DNA from 3 places in the Streptococcus sp. F0441 genome. Region 1 is predicted to be linked to each of the others. Evidence: predicted binding sites of a transcription regulator. Region 1 holds the regulator's gene; each other region holds the start of a gene.
The links. Region 1 encodes CtsR, which represses protease genes until heat stress. Its sites were predicted from a motif close to TTGGTCAAAAAAGGTCAAANA; they were not measured.
Positions count from the first base shown of each region.

Region 1 (4,332 bases):
AAGCTTGCAGTTTCAAGTCGATACCCTTCTCTGCCAGGCTAGCAATCAATGGTTTCACCATAATCTTAACAATTTCTTGCATGTGTTTGCTATCTAAGCTATGGAAGACCACCTTTTCATCAATACGGTTGATAAACTCTGGTCGATAAGCTTTTTTCAACTCTTCAAAGATTCGTTTTTCCATATTTTCCTGGTCAAAACGAATGTCCTTGGCCCCAAAGCCAACTGTCTTGTCGTCACGAAGAGCTGTCGCACCAAGGTTTGACGTCATGATAATAATGGTATTTGAAAAATCAACCTTGCGCCCCTTGCTATCTGTTAAGACACCGTCGTCCAGAACCTGTAAGAGGACATTAAAGATGTCTGGGTGGGCCTTTTCTACCTCGTCAAAGAGGAGAACGGAGTATGGTTTGTTGCGAACCTTCTCGGTCAACTCCCCACCTTCTTCGTAGCCCACATAGCCCGGAGGAGCTCCATTAAGACGGCTAGCCGCAAATTTCTCCATATACTCACTCATATCAAAGCGGATAAGGGCTGATTCGTCATCAAAGAGAACTTCTGCCAATGCCTTGGCCAATTCGGTCTTCCCGACACCCGTCGGTCCTAGGAACATAAAGGAACCAATCGGACGCTTGTGGCTGCGAATTCCTGACTGGTTGCGGCGAATGGCACGGCTAATACTTGAAACAGCTTGATCTTGACCGATGACACGTTTGTGCAGTTCCGCTTCGAGGTTAAGGTACTTCTTAGCATCTGTTTGCGTCAGTTTTTGGACTGGGATCCCTGACAAGCGACTCAAAGTAGTCAGGATTTCAGTCTCTGTTACCAAGTCTTTATAGACAGGGACTTCCTGCTCTTTTGCGATTAGCTGGCCTGCTTGTTTCCACTTGCCATCCATCAAGGCCTTGTCAGCTGGACTCAAGTCGGATTCGTCCATTCTCACATTCTTGGATTTGTTTTGCACAGTTGCTGCCGCCTCATCCAAGAGGTCGATAGCAGAGTCTGGTAAGTGACGACTAGTCAAGTAACGATGCGCCATCTTAACAGCTGTTTCGACAGCTTCATCTGTGATTCGCACACGGTGGTGTTTCTCATAGGTGGCCTTCAAACCTTGCAAAATAGTCATGCTGTCAGCTAAACCTGGCTCTTCAATCGTCACTTTTGCAAAACGACGAGAAAGAGCCGCATCTTTTTCGATGTGTTTTTGGTATTCTTCCTGAGTGGTTGCACCAACCGTTCTTAAAGTTCCACGAGCTAAGGCTGGCTTCAAGATATTAGCCGCATCTAGAGTCGAGTCAATCCCACTACCAGAACCCATGATAGTGTGAAGTTCATCGATAAAGAGGATTACTTTGCCATCTTCCTCGATATCCTTGATGATATTGTTCATGCGCTCTTCAAAATCTCCACGGAAACGTGTTCCCGCAACAACATTCATCAAATCAAGCTCTAGAACATGCATCTTTGCCATTTCCACAGGTACATCCCCACTAGCAATACGCTGGGCAAGGCCAAGGGCTAGAGCTGTTTTCCCGACACCAGCATCTCCAACCAGGACAGGATTATTCTTGGTCTTCCGACTCAAAATCTGAATCATACGTGAGATTTCCTTGTCACGACCAATAACTGGCTCTAACTTGCCAGAGCGCGCTTGCTCCGTCAGGTCATGCGTGTAGTCCTCTAGACCGCCACTTGTAGTCTGGGGCATGCCCATCATATTGGCCATGGAATTTTGCTTGTCTGCTACCGTGCGGTGGCGTTGACGCAAAGCCTTAAGGTCTTCTCTTGTCCAACCAGCACGTTCCTCTAAATTGCGACGAAGAGCAGCAATTCTGACCTGATCTTTCTGGTCTTCATAAGAAAAGCCTGCTCTCTCCAAGATACGAGTTGCCAAGGCATTGCCATCATGCAAAATCGCATAGAGGACATGCTCTGTCCCTAGCACCTTTGCATGGACCACTGAGGCCACATACTCTGCTTCTGCAAAGAGAACCTCCAAACGATGGGAAAAAGGCAATTCCGTAAAGGTTTCATCTTGACTATAGTCCGTTTCAGTCAGTTCTAAAGCAACCTCTTCTAAACGGTCCATCTCGTATGGGTAATCATTTAGAGTCGCACCTGCCACACTGTAACTGTGATTGGACATGGCAATCAATAAATGCCAAGACTCTAGGTAATGAGCTCCAAAATGGCCAGCCACCATGTAGGCACTTTCGATACATTCATTCAATGCTTTTGAATAGTTCATCTTACTTCTCTTTTCTATCTACCTCTTGTAATAGCTGTCGGAGCATATTGGCACGGACAACTGAGGATTCTTCCCCTAGGACACGATCTGTTGCTACAGAAGTCAGCAAGGTCATCTCCTGCTTGGTCATCAAGTCCTGCTCCACCAAAAGCTGGAGAATGTCCTCGTAAATCTCCTGACTAACTCGCTCACCAATCGAGTAAAGCAAATCGCGAAGCATCTCATGATGACTGGAAAACTCAATCCGCCCTATGCGAATGTAGCCTCCTCCACCACGCTTGCTCTCAACCAAGTAACCTCTACTTTCCGTAAAGCGGGTCTTGATGACGTAGTTGATCTGACTCGGCACAACCTGAAAGGTATCTGCTAACTGGCTCCGCTGCAATTCCACGATACCAGACTGGTCTAAAATCGCCTTGATATAGGCTTCGATATGATCTGATGTATTTTTAAATCTCATAGTAAATCAAACTCCTTCTTTGAACCTTGACTATCTTTGACTATACTATCATTTAACACTCTATAAGTCAAATTTTTAGGGCTAAGCCCTTGAAAATACTGACTTTCTTTAAAAACATTTAGGCATTAAATCACCTTAGTTTTTCTTGAAAGTTCCTAAAAAAGTCCACAAAAAGAGCCCTAAAAAGGGCGTAATATTGACGAGTTCAGCAGGCAAGAAACTAGCACGGTCAAACGTGCTTTTTTAATACCTGGTAATATTATAGCATATCCAGAAAACTCTCTCAATCATTAGCAATAGCTCCAATGCTGAAGTATAATGATACTATAACTCTTGCAGAAGCTAAGAAAGCCTATCTCAGAAAAGTTTAGAAAGATAAGAGAATTTAATATAAAAATATTTAGTTCTAGCTAATTAATATTTCTGGTTTCACTATTTTAAAAACAATAATTAGGAGTAAATAATTATGAATAAGACTGGTAAAGAAAACTTAGTAATGATTAATGATGAAGAATACGTACATTGTCCAGTTTGCGGAACATTGACCGCTGTTTATGACATTTGTGATCATTGTAATTGGCAAAATACGGGGGAAACCAACATTGATGGAGGCCCAAACAAGATGACACTAGCAAAAGCTAAGGAAGCTTACGTTAAAGGGATTCCAATAATATAACAAACTATAGTACTACAAAATCAGGAAAATAAAAATGGAACTTAGAAAGTTTAACAATAAAGTTGTAACGATGACAGACGTTGATAACCAGACCTTTGAGGGAATTTGTCTTTTTGAAGATAAGCATACTTTTGATGAAGAGTATAATGCTTTATCTGTTAAAACAGGTTTACGATGGATGAGATTATTTGAAAATGAAATTTTAAAAGTTGAAATTGCTGATAAAATCGACCGGTCAAAAAGCCCTTAGAAACAAATCTAAGGGCTGATTTATTTGCAAGGATAGACAGGACTGTCGAGGCTCCTGCATTTCTCGACCCACTAGCTAAATGGCGCGTTGGTGACAGATTCTCAACCTCTATCCTTCGTATCTTAATTATATCACAGTATCCATCAAAAATGAATTATGAGGGAGGTGACTGAACATCAAAAATAGTCTAGTTGTATCTAAGCATGTTTACTATTGTGTATAATCTTTTTCAGTCATATCATTCAATTCTTACGAATAAATGTATAGTTTGTGACATTCTATCCGAAAAAAAATCTCTCCAAAATGGATTTTCGATATCAAAAATTTTAACTTCTTCTTCCGTCATATTGTGAGGATAATCAAGAAAAAGATTATAAATTTTTTGCTGATCAAAACTGAACAATAGCTCTCCTCTAACATCTATCTTATCAATCCACCAAACTTTTGACTCTTCACTTTCTTTGTAAAAATCACTGTACCCTTCAAGATTGGACTCCGAAATAATGAGTTCATCTATTTCATCGGATGAGTCTGGTTTATCGTAGTCATGTAATTCATTATTTAACATCATTCAAGCTCTTTCTATTATCTCTTGAAATAATGTGACCATATTTTTATTTTAAAATACTTGTGGTAAAACTTCATCCCAAATATCCACTAAACTTTTACTATCAAAAACCTTAGCTTCCATAGCTTCA
Region 1 covers NZ_KB373321.1:200,261-204,592, reverse strand. Annotated here, with positions in the region: gene HMPREF9188_RS01010 (ATP-dependent Clp protease ATP-binding subunit) at 1-2,248, opposite strand, end outside; gene HMPREF9188_RS01005 (CtsR family transcriptional regulator) at 2,250-2,708, opposite strand; gene HMPREF9188_RS01000 (CPCC family cysteine-rich protein) at 3,175-3,384, shown strand; gene HMPREF9188_RS00995 (hypothetical protein) at 3,419-3,634, shown strand; gene HMPREF9188_RS00990 (DUF7675 family protein) at 3,873-4,205, opposite strand; gene HMPREF9188_RS00985 (hypothetical protein) at 4,254-4,332, opposite strand, start outside.

Region 2 (4,332 bases), 580 kb from region 1:
ACAGAAACTGCTAAAATCATCAATTGAACATTTGTCAAGCTAATTGGCCCGAAATCAAAACGGACGGTTTCAATTGCTTGAGGGAAGGCACGAGTATTGGCGCCCACGAGATAAACCATTCCGTATTCCAGTAGGAAAGACACCCCGATGGCAGTAATCAATACAGCAATGCGTGTAGAGTGTCGCAAAGGACGGTAGGCAAGAAATTCAATCACAACACCAAGTAGTGCAGTTCCTGCCATTGAAATAATCAAAGCTAAAAAGAAATCCATTTGGAAGGAATTAATCAAAAAGTAACCAATAAAGGCACCTATCATATAAATATCACCGTGGGCGAAGTTGATGAGTTTGATAATTCCATAAACCATGGTATAACCCAAGGCCAAAAGTGCATAAACACTACCCAGAATTAAACCATTCACAAGTTGTTGGAGCATAGCATTCACTCTTTTCTATCGTTATTTTTTAGAAAATTTTCATCATTTTCACAAGTTCATAAACACCGAAACAGGGAGTGAGTCAAAGGCTCATTCCCTATTTCAACTACTATTCTAATGTTATGGTTTTACAACTTCTGCTGCTTCTACTTTACCATTGTTCATAGTCATCATGTAAGCAGTTTTCACTGTATTGTGGTCAGCATCAAAGCTTGTTTGACCAGTTACACCATCAAAATCTTTGGTTTTAGCAAGGTTGTCCTTGATTTCACCTGAGTTTTTAGCACCTTTTGCAGCATTTGCTACTAGGTAAACTGAGTCATAGGCCAAGGCTGAGAAGGTTGAAGGCTCTTCATTGTATTTAGCACGGTATGCTTCAAGGAAGGCTTTAGCTTTTTCAGAAACATCAACTGTAGTTGAGAATCCTGAGATGAAGTAAATGTTTGATGCTTTTTCAGCTGTTGCTTGTTGAACAAATTCTTCACCGTTAAATCCATCACCACCAACGATTGGTTTATCAATTCCCATACCACGCGCTTGGTTTACGATTTTACCTGCTTCTGTGTAGTAGCCTGGGACAACGATAGCGTCAAACTCTTTCCCTTTCATTTTAGTAAGGGCTGCTTGGAAGTCTGTATCACCTGCTACAAACGTTTCATCTGCTACAATCTCACCCTTGTAGGTTTCACGGAAAGATTTAGCAATACCTTTAGCATAGTCACTAGCATTGTCAGTATAAAGAACAACCTTCTTAGCATTCAATTTGTTTGTCACATAGTTTGAAATAATCTTCCCTTGGAAGCTATCTTGGAATGTTCCGATAAATAGGTAATCTTGACCTTTAGTCAAACCGTCTTGAGTAGCACTTGGTGAAATCAATGGCACTCCAGCTTTGGTAGCGTTAGCTACCGCTGCAGCAGTTGCACCAGATGTCGCAGGCCCTACAATAGCTGCTACTTTTGATTGGGTAACAAGGTTCGTTGTAACAGAAGCTGCTTCGGCAGTCTCTGACTTGTTGTCTTTGTCTACAACTTCGATTTGTTTTCCATCGATACCACCTGCTGCATTGATTTCATCAACGGCAAGTTGAGCTCCTTTTTGTTCAGATGTTCCGTAGGCTGCTACGGCACCTGTTTCTTCAAAGTTAAATCCGATTTTAATTGTCTTTTCATCGACTGAGTTACCAGCAGCGTTTGAGGCTCCTGATTTGACTTCTCCACAAGCAGCGAGAAGGGCTACGCTAGCAAGGGCCACAAAAGATAGGGCAAATTTTTTCTTCATTTTTAATCTCCTTATAGTTGTTTCAAAAATAGTATGTTAAGAATATACCGAATTATCAGAAAATTGTCAACCTTTTTATTCACTTTTTTAAATGATAACGTTTTCTTCATTTCGATAGAGATTCCCAACAAAGGGAGTTTCTAACTCTTGAATGTGACACCGCCTAATTTTCTTGATAAATCTTTCCTTACCTAACCTCTCAACTAAGTCATCTAGCTCCTCAGTTGGAACATAGAGCTGCAAGTAGCGATGCTTCTTAGAATGGTAACAGATGTCACCGTATTCCTGAAGTTTCTTTGCATCCCGATTATAGTAAAGATAGATGATTAATCCTGATCGATTGACCTTTTCAAACATGATAAATCCTCTTTCTAAGAAATCTTCTCCTATTATATCAAAAAAAGCAAACCCCGTCGAGTTTGCTTTTTAGCTTGGTTAGCTCAAAGAATTGTTGGCCATGATTTCATCAATAAAACCATACTCAAGTGTTTCTTGGGCGCTCATCCAGTAATCACGTTCTGCGTCTACATGAATTTGCTCGACTGTTTTACCAGAGTTATCTGCAAGAATTTGCTCCAAAGTCTTACGAGTTTTAAGCAAGTGCTCTGCAGCGATTGCCATATCGGTTTGTTGGGTACCACCACCTGTACCACCCATTGGTTGGTGAATCATGTACTCTGCATTTGGAAGCATGAAACGTTTGCCTTTTGCTCCACTTGATGCAATGATAGTCCCCATTGAGGCTGCCATCCCCATAACGATGGTTTGGACATCTGCCTTGATAAAGTTCATGGTATCAACGATTGCCAAACCAGCTGAAACAGAACCACCCGGAGTATTTACATAAAGGTAAATATCTTTTGTACTGTCTTGGGCATCCAAGAAGAGCAATTGGGCAATAACGGAGTTGGCCATGTTGTCTTCAACTGGTCCAGTCAACATGATGATACGATCTTTTAGTAGACGTGAGTAAATATCATAGGAACGTTCTCCACGGCTTGTTTGTTCAATAACTACAGGAATCATTCATTTCTCCTTTTAATGTTGAATTTTCTTAGTCTTACGACTCAATACAGAACTATTATATCTTTTTGGTCAAAAAAGGTCAAATTTTTGCTCTATTCTCTAAACAGAAACAAAAACTCAACCTCCTTTCAAGTTAAAAACGAACTTCTAGTTTCAATATTTACTTTGGGATTTTATTTAGTACCGAACAAGCGGTCTCCAGCATCTCCAAGACCTGGAACGATATAACCGTGTTCGTTCAAGCGTTCATCCAAAGCCGCAGTAAAGATTTCTACATCTGGGTGTGCTTCTTGAAGGGCTTTTACACCTTCTGGAGCAGATACCAGGCAGACAAACTTGATATTGGATGCGCCACGTTTTTTAAGTGAATCTACTGCCAAGATTGCTGAGCCACCTGTTGCAAGCATTGGGTCAACAACAAAGATTTGACGTTGGTCAATATCTTCAGGCAATTTCACCAAGTATTCAACTGGTTGAAGGGTTTCTTCATCACGGTACATACCGATGTGTCCAACTTTTGCTGCTGGAACCAGATTCAAGAGCCCATCTACCATCCCGATACCTGCACGCAAGATTGGGACAATCGCCAATTTTTTACCAGCCAATTGTTTTTGAACGGTCTTTGTGATAGGTGTTTCGATTTCCACGTCTTCAAGTGGAAGATCACGAAGTACTTCATATCCCATCAACATTGCAATCTCGTCTACTAGTTCACGAAAAGCCTTTGTGGAAGTATCTGTACGACGCAAGATTGACAATTTGTGTTGAATAAGTGGATGATTAATGACTTCAATTTTTCCCATTTTCTGAGTTCCTTCTTTCAATTTATTCTTCTTATTATATCAAAAAACGGTTTAAAAAGCTTTCTAAACCATTTATTTTAATTAATTTTTAAATCAAATCTGCCTCTTGAAGAGCTGTCTGAACAGTCTCTAATGGTAAATGGGTTAACTCGGTGCCTTTTTCATGATAAAGGTACTGGGCATAGTCATCCATTCGGTACTGGTTGATATAAACCACGCGCTTACAACCAACCTGTAGCAGTTGTTTGGTGCAGTTCAGACAAGGGAAATGGGTCACATAGGCTGTAAAACCTCTGGGAACCCCTCGTTCGGCTCCTTGCAAGATGGCATTAACCTCGGCGTGAAGGGTTCGGACACAGTGACCTTCAATGACTAAACATTCGTGGTCAATACAGTGCTCCGTTCCCGATACGGAACCATTATAGCCAGTTGAAATGACTTTATTGTCCTTGACTAGGACAGCTCCCACCTTGGCACGTTTACAGGTCGAACGATTGGCAATCAGTAAAGCCTGGGCTGCAAAGTACTCATCCCAAGCCAGTCTTTTTTCTGTCATAAATCTTCTCCTTTTCCTCTATTTTTTGAAAAATGGCAAGCGTAAATCGGCAATCTTTTCAGCTGGAACCTTCATGCCATCCTTGATCCATTTGAGCAGGACTGATACGATGGCAGAACTCCAAAAGGAATGAAGGTAGCTGCTAACGTCTTTTGACTTTCCGTGGTATTTTTCCAGAAATTCCTGCATGGCTTGGACAAAAATCTTTTCTAAGTGGTAGTCCAGAGCA
Region 2 covers NZ_KB373321.1:779,988-784,319, reverse strand. Annotated here, with positions in the region: gene HMPREF9188_RS03700 (branched-chain amino acid ABC transporter permease) at 1-437, opposite strand, end outside; gene HMPREF9188_RS03695 (ABC transporter substrate-binding protein) at 558-1,718, opposite strand; gene HMPREF9188_RS03690 (YlbG family protein) at 1,806-2,075, opposite strand; gene HMPREF9188_RS03685 (ATP-dependent Clp protease proteolytic subunit) at 2,154-2,744, opposite strand; gene upp (uracil phosphoribosyltransferase) at 2,918-3,547, opposite strand; gene HMPREF9188_RS03675 (deoxycytidylate deaminase) at 3,636-4,103, opposite strand; gene HMPREF9188_RS03670 (TetR/AcrR family transcriptional regulator) at 4,122-4,332, opposite strand, start outside.
Region 2: HMPREF9188_RS03685 (ATP-dependent Clp protease proteolytic subunit) is a predicted target of CtsR. The motif match lies at 2,810-2,830, and genes of this name have one in related genera.

Region 3 (4,332 bases), 600 kb from region 1:
GAAAACCTCTTCTGGAGTTCCATCTTCGACAACAACTCCATCAGCCATAAAGATAACACGGTCTGCCACCTCACGCGCAAAGCCCATTTCATGCGTTACAATCACCATAGTCATCCCCGACTTGGCAAGGTCTTGCATCACAGCTAGAACTTCCCCAACCATCTCAGGGTCTAGGGCTGAAGTCGGCTCATCAAAGAGCAAAACGTCTGGCTCCATAGCAAGTCCACGTGCAATGGCAATCCGTTGTTGCTGACCACCAGACAAACTCTGAGGATAGGCCGTTGCCTTATCTGGCAAACCAACTTTTTCTAACAGTTCCTGTGCTCTTTTCTCCGCAACTTCGTTGCTTTCACCTTTGGTTTTAATTGGTGACAAAGTGATATTTTCCATCACTGTCATATTGGGAAAGAGGTTGAATTGTTGGAATACCATGCCCATCTTTTCACGCATAGCAAAAAGGTCATTTTTCTTATCAGTGATATCAACTCCTTCAAAGATAACCTTACCTTTACTTGCTTCTTCAAGGAGATTCATCGAACGAAGGAGAGTTGATTTCCCGCTCCCTGACGGACCGATAATGACCACAACTTCTCCTCGTTTAATCTCAAGATTGATGCCTTTTAAAACTTCATTTTTCCCAAAAGACTTATGTAATTCTTCAATTTTAATCAAGGTTTCTGTCATTATTTTTTGTCTCCTTGTCCAATATGTTTTTCAAATGCTTTCAACGCTACTGTCAAAACAGAGGTCATAATCAAATAGTAAAAGGCTGCAAATAAAAGGGGAGTCAACGGTAAATAAGTTGTTGTTGCTACTGTCGTTGCACCATTCCACAACTCCATCACTCCAATTGCCGACAAGAGGGAACTATCCTTGATAATGGTAATGAACTCATTTCCCAGCGCTGGAAGAATATTCTTGATAGCTTGTGGCAAAATGACATAACGCATGGCATTTTTCGGACGAATACCAAGAGAGTAAGCGGCCTCTAACTGCCCTTTAGGAACCGCATTGATCCCCGCACGAACAGTTTCTGAAACGTAAGCTCCACTATTCATAGAAATAATCAGAATACCAGGAATCAGACGAGAAAGATCAACTCCTAAAATTCCCACTTGAATAGTCGGAGCATTGATATGCATAAGAGCAAAGGCAATCATAATCTGAACCATCATCGGAGTTCCACGGAAGATCCAAACATACACATTTGCAAACCAAACGAGCGGTTTAAAGCGTGATCGCTGAGCAAAGGCCAATAATACACCTATAATAGTTCCTAAGCAGACAACAAAGATGGAAATTAACACGGTAATCAGAGCACCATAATTAAAATAAGGTAAATACTTTGGTAAAAAAGAAAAATTCATATTCAATCAACTTTCTATGTATTAGATTGTATGATTATAACATGAATTGAATTAAAATTCAATCCTTTTTCTCTAATTTTAACAATTAACTTGATAGAATGGAGAAATAGAGAGAAATCACAGTTTTTTTCTAGTCAACTACCTCTTGTTTATGGTAAAATAGAAACGATAAGAAATGGAGGAGAATCAAAATGGAATCACATTTGGTTAGAATCATTAACCGCCTAGAAGCAATGACAAAAGATGGTGGAAATCTAAAACGTAATTTTGAACGTGAAGGTGTTGTTGTCGCAGAAGTTGCATACAGCCACGACGAAGAAAACGGATCACTCTTCACCCTTCGCGATGTAGAGGCTCGTGAAACTTATACTTTTGATAGCATTGATTTGATTGCAATGGAGATCTACGAACTCCTTTACTAATATAAAAACAACGGGCAGTAAGGCCCGATGAATGAGAATCCTTTTTGTCACCACAAATGGGATTTTTTCTTACCTTCAATGTCGCTGGATTCTCCATAAATCCTTCTTTTAAAAACGACCACTTCCCAATCTTTTTACTTGCTTTACACCTTAATCATGCTATAATGAGAGTATAAAAATTTGACTATTCTTGACCTTTTTCTTAGGCCAAGAATACGAATGAAATGAGGTAGATGTATGCTCTGTCAAAACTGTAAAATTAACGACTCAACAATTCATCTGTATACCAATATCAATGGACAGCAAAAACAAATTGATCTCTGTCAAAATTGCTATAAAATTATCAAAACAGATCCAAATAATACCCTCTTTAAAGGAATGACTGATTTAAACAATCATGACTTTGATCCTTTCGGAGACTTTTTCAATGATTTGAACAATTTCAGGGCTTCTTCAAATAACGTCCCTCCAACTCAATCCGGTGGGGGATACGGAGGCAATGGGGGATACGGACCTCAAAACCGCGGACCTGTTCAAACACCTCCTCCTAGCCAAGAAAGAGGGCTCCTAGAGGAATATGGTATCAACGTGACTGAAATAGCTCGTCAAGGAGATATTGACCCTGTTATCGGCCGAGACGAGGAGATTATCCGCGTTATCGAAATTCTCAACCGTCGAACCAAAAACAATCCTGTCCTTATCGGAGAACCAGGTGTTGGTAAAACAGCTGTTGTCGAAGGTTTAGCTCAGAAGATCGTCGATGGCGATGTTCCCCATAAACTCCAAGGCAAGCAGGTCATCCGTCTGGATGTGGTCAGTCTAGTTCAAGGAACAGGGATTCGAGGCCAATTTGAAGAACGCATGCAAAAGCTCATGGAAGAAATTCGCAAACGCGAGGACATCATCCTCTTTATCGACGAAATCCATGAAATTGTTGGTGCAGGGTCAGCAGGTGATGGCAATATGGATGCAGGCAATATCCTGAAACCAGCCCTTGCCCGTGGTGAATTGCAATTGGTCGGAGCCACTACTCTCAATGAATACCGCATCATTGAAAAAGATGCTGCCCTAGAGCGCCGTATGCAACCTGTCAAGGTAGATGAACCAACTGTCGAAGAAACCATTATCATCCTTAAAGGGGTTCAAAAGAAATACGAAGACTACCATCACGTCAAGTATACCGATGCTGCTATCGAAGCTGCTGCAAATCTTTCCAACCGCTATATCCAAGACCGCTTCTTGCCAGACAAGGCTATTGACCTGTTGGACGAAGCTGGTTCTAAGATGAATCTGACACTGAACTTTGTTGACCCTAAAGTGATTGATCAGCGCTTGATTGAGGCTGAAAATCTCAAGGCTCAAGCTACACGAGAGGAAGATTTTGAAAAGGCTGCTTATTTCCGCGATCAGATTGCCAAGTACAAGGAAATGCAAAAGAACAAGGTGACCGATCAGGATACTCCAATCATCAGCGAGAAAACCATCGAACATATCATTGAGCAGAAAACCAATATTCCTGTTGGGGAACTCAAAGAAAAAGAACAGTCTCAGCTTATCCATCTAGCAGACGACCTCAAAGCTCATGTCATTGGGCAAGATGAAGCTGTCGATAAGATTGCCAAAGCCATCCGTCGTAATCGTGTTGGACTTGGAACTCCTAACCGCCCAATCGGAAGCTTCCTCTTTGTCGGACCAACTGGTGTCGGTAAGACAGAACTCTCTAAACAACTAGCCATTGAACTCTTTGGTTCTGCTGACAGCATGATTCGCTTTGATATGAGTGAATACATGGAAAAACACAGTGTGGCTAAATTGGTCGGAGCCCCTCCAGGTTATGTTGGCTACGATGAAGCGGGTCAGTTAACGGAAAAAGTTCGTCGTAATCCTTACTCACTCATCCTTCTCGATGAAGTCGAAAAAGCCCATCCAGATGTGATGCACATGTTCCTTCAAGTCTTAGACGATGGCCGTTTGACAGACGGACAAGGACGAACAGTTAGCTTTAAGGATGCTATCATTATCATGACCTCAAATGCCGGTACCGGTAAGGCCGAAGCCAGTGTTGGTTTTGGAGCTGCTCGTGAAGGTCGAACCAACTCTGTTCTCGGTGAACTCGGCAACTTCTTTAGTCCTGAGTTTATGAACCGTTTTGACGGCATCATCGAATTTAAACCTCTCAGCAAGGACAACCTTCTCCAAATCGTCGAACTCATGCTAGCGGATGTCAACAAACGCCTCTCTAGCAACAACATCCACCTCGATGTGACAGACAAGGTCAAGGAAAAGTTGGTTGACCTAGGTTATGATCCCAAAATGGGAGCACGCCCACTCCGTCGTACCATTCAAGACCATATCGAGGATGCTATTACAGACTACTACCTTGAAAATCCAAGCGAAAAAGACCTCAAGGCAGTCATGACAAGCAATGGTAAGATTCAAATCAAATCTGCCAAAAAAACTGAAAAAACAGAAGAGGTTACTTCTGAAAAAGAAGAATAAAACGACCTAACAGGTGCAGGAAGTCTATCATTTTCTGCACCTTT
Region 3 covers NZ_KB373321.1:801,843-806,174, reverse strand. Annotated here, with positions in the region: gene HMPREF9188_RS03800 (amino acid ABC transporter ATP-binding protein) at 1-684, opposite strand, end outside; gene HMPREF9188_RS03795 (amino acid ABC transporter permease) at 684-1,367, opposite strand; gene HMPREF9188_RS03790 (DUF1797 family protein) at 1,559-1,789, shown strand; gene HMPREF9188_RS03785 (ATP-dependent Clp protease ATP-binding subunit) at 2,027-4,288, shown strand.
Region 3: HMPREF9188_RS03785 (ATP-dependent Clp protease ATP-binding subunit) is a predicted target of CtsR. The motif match lies at 1,967-1,987, and genes of this name have one in related genera.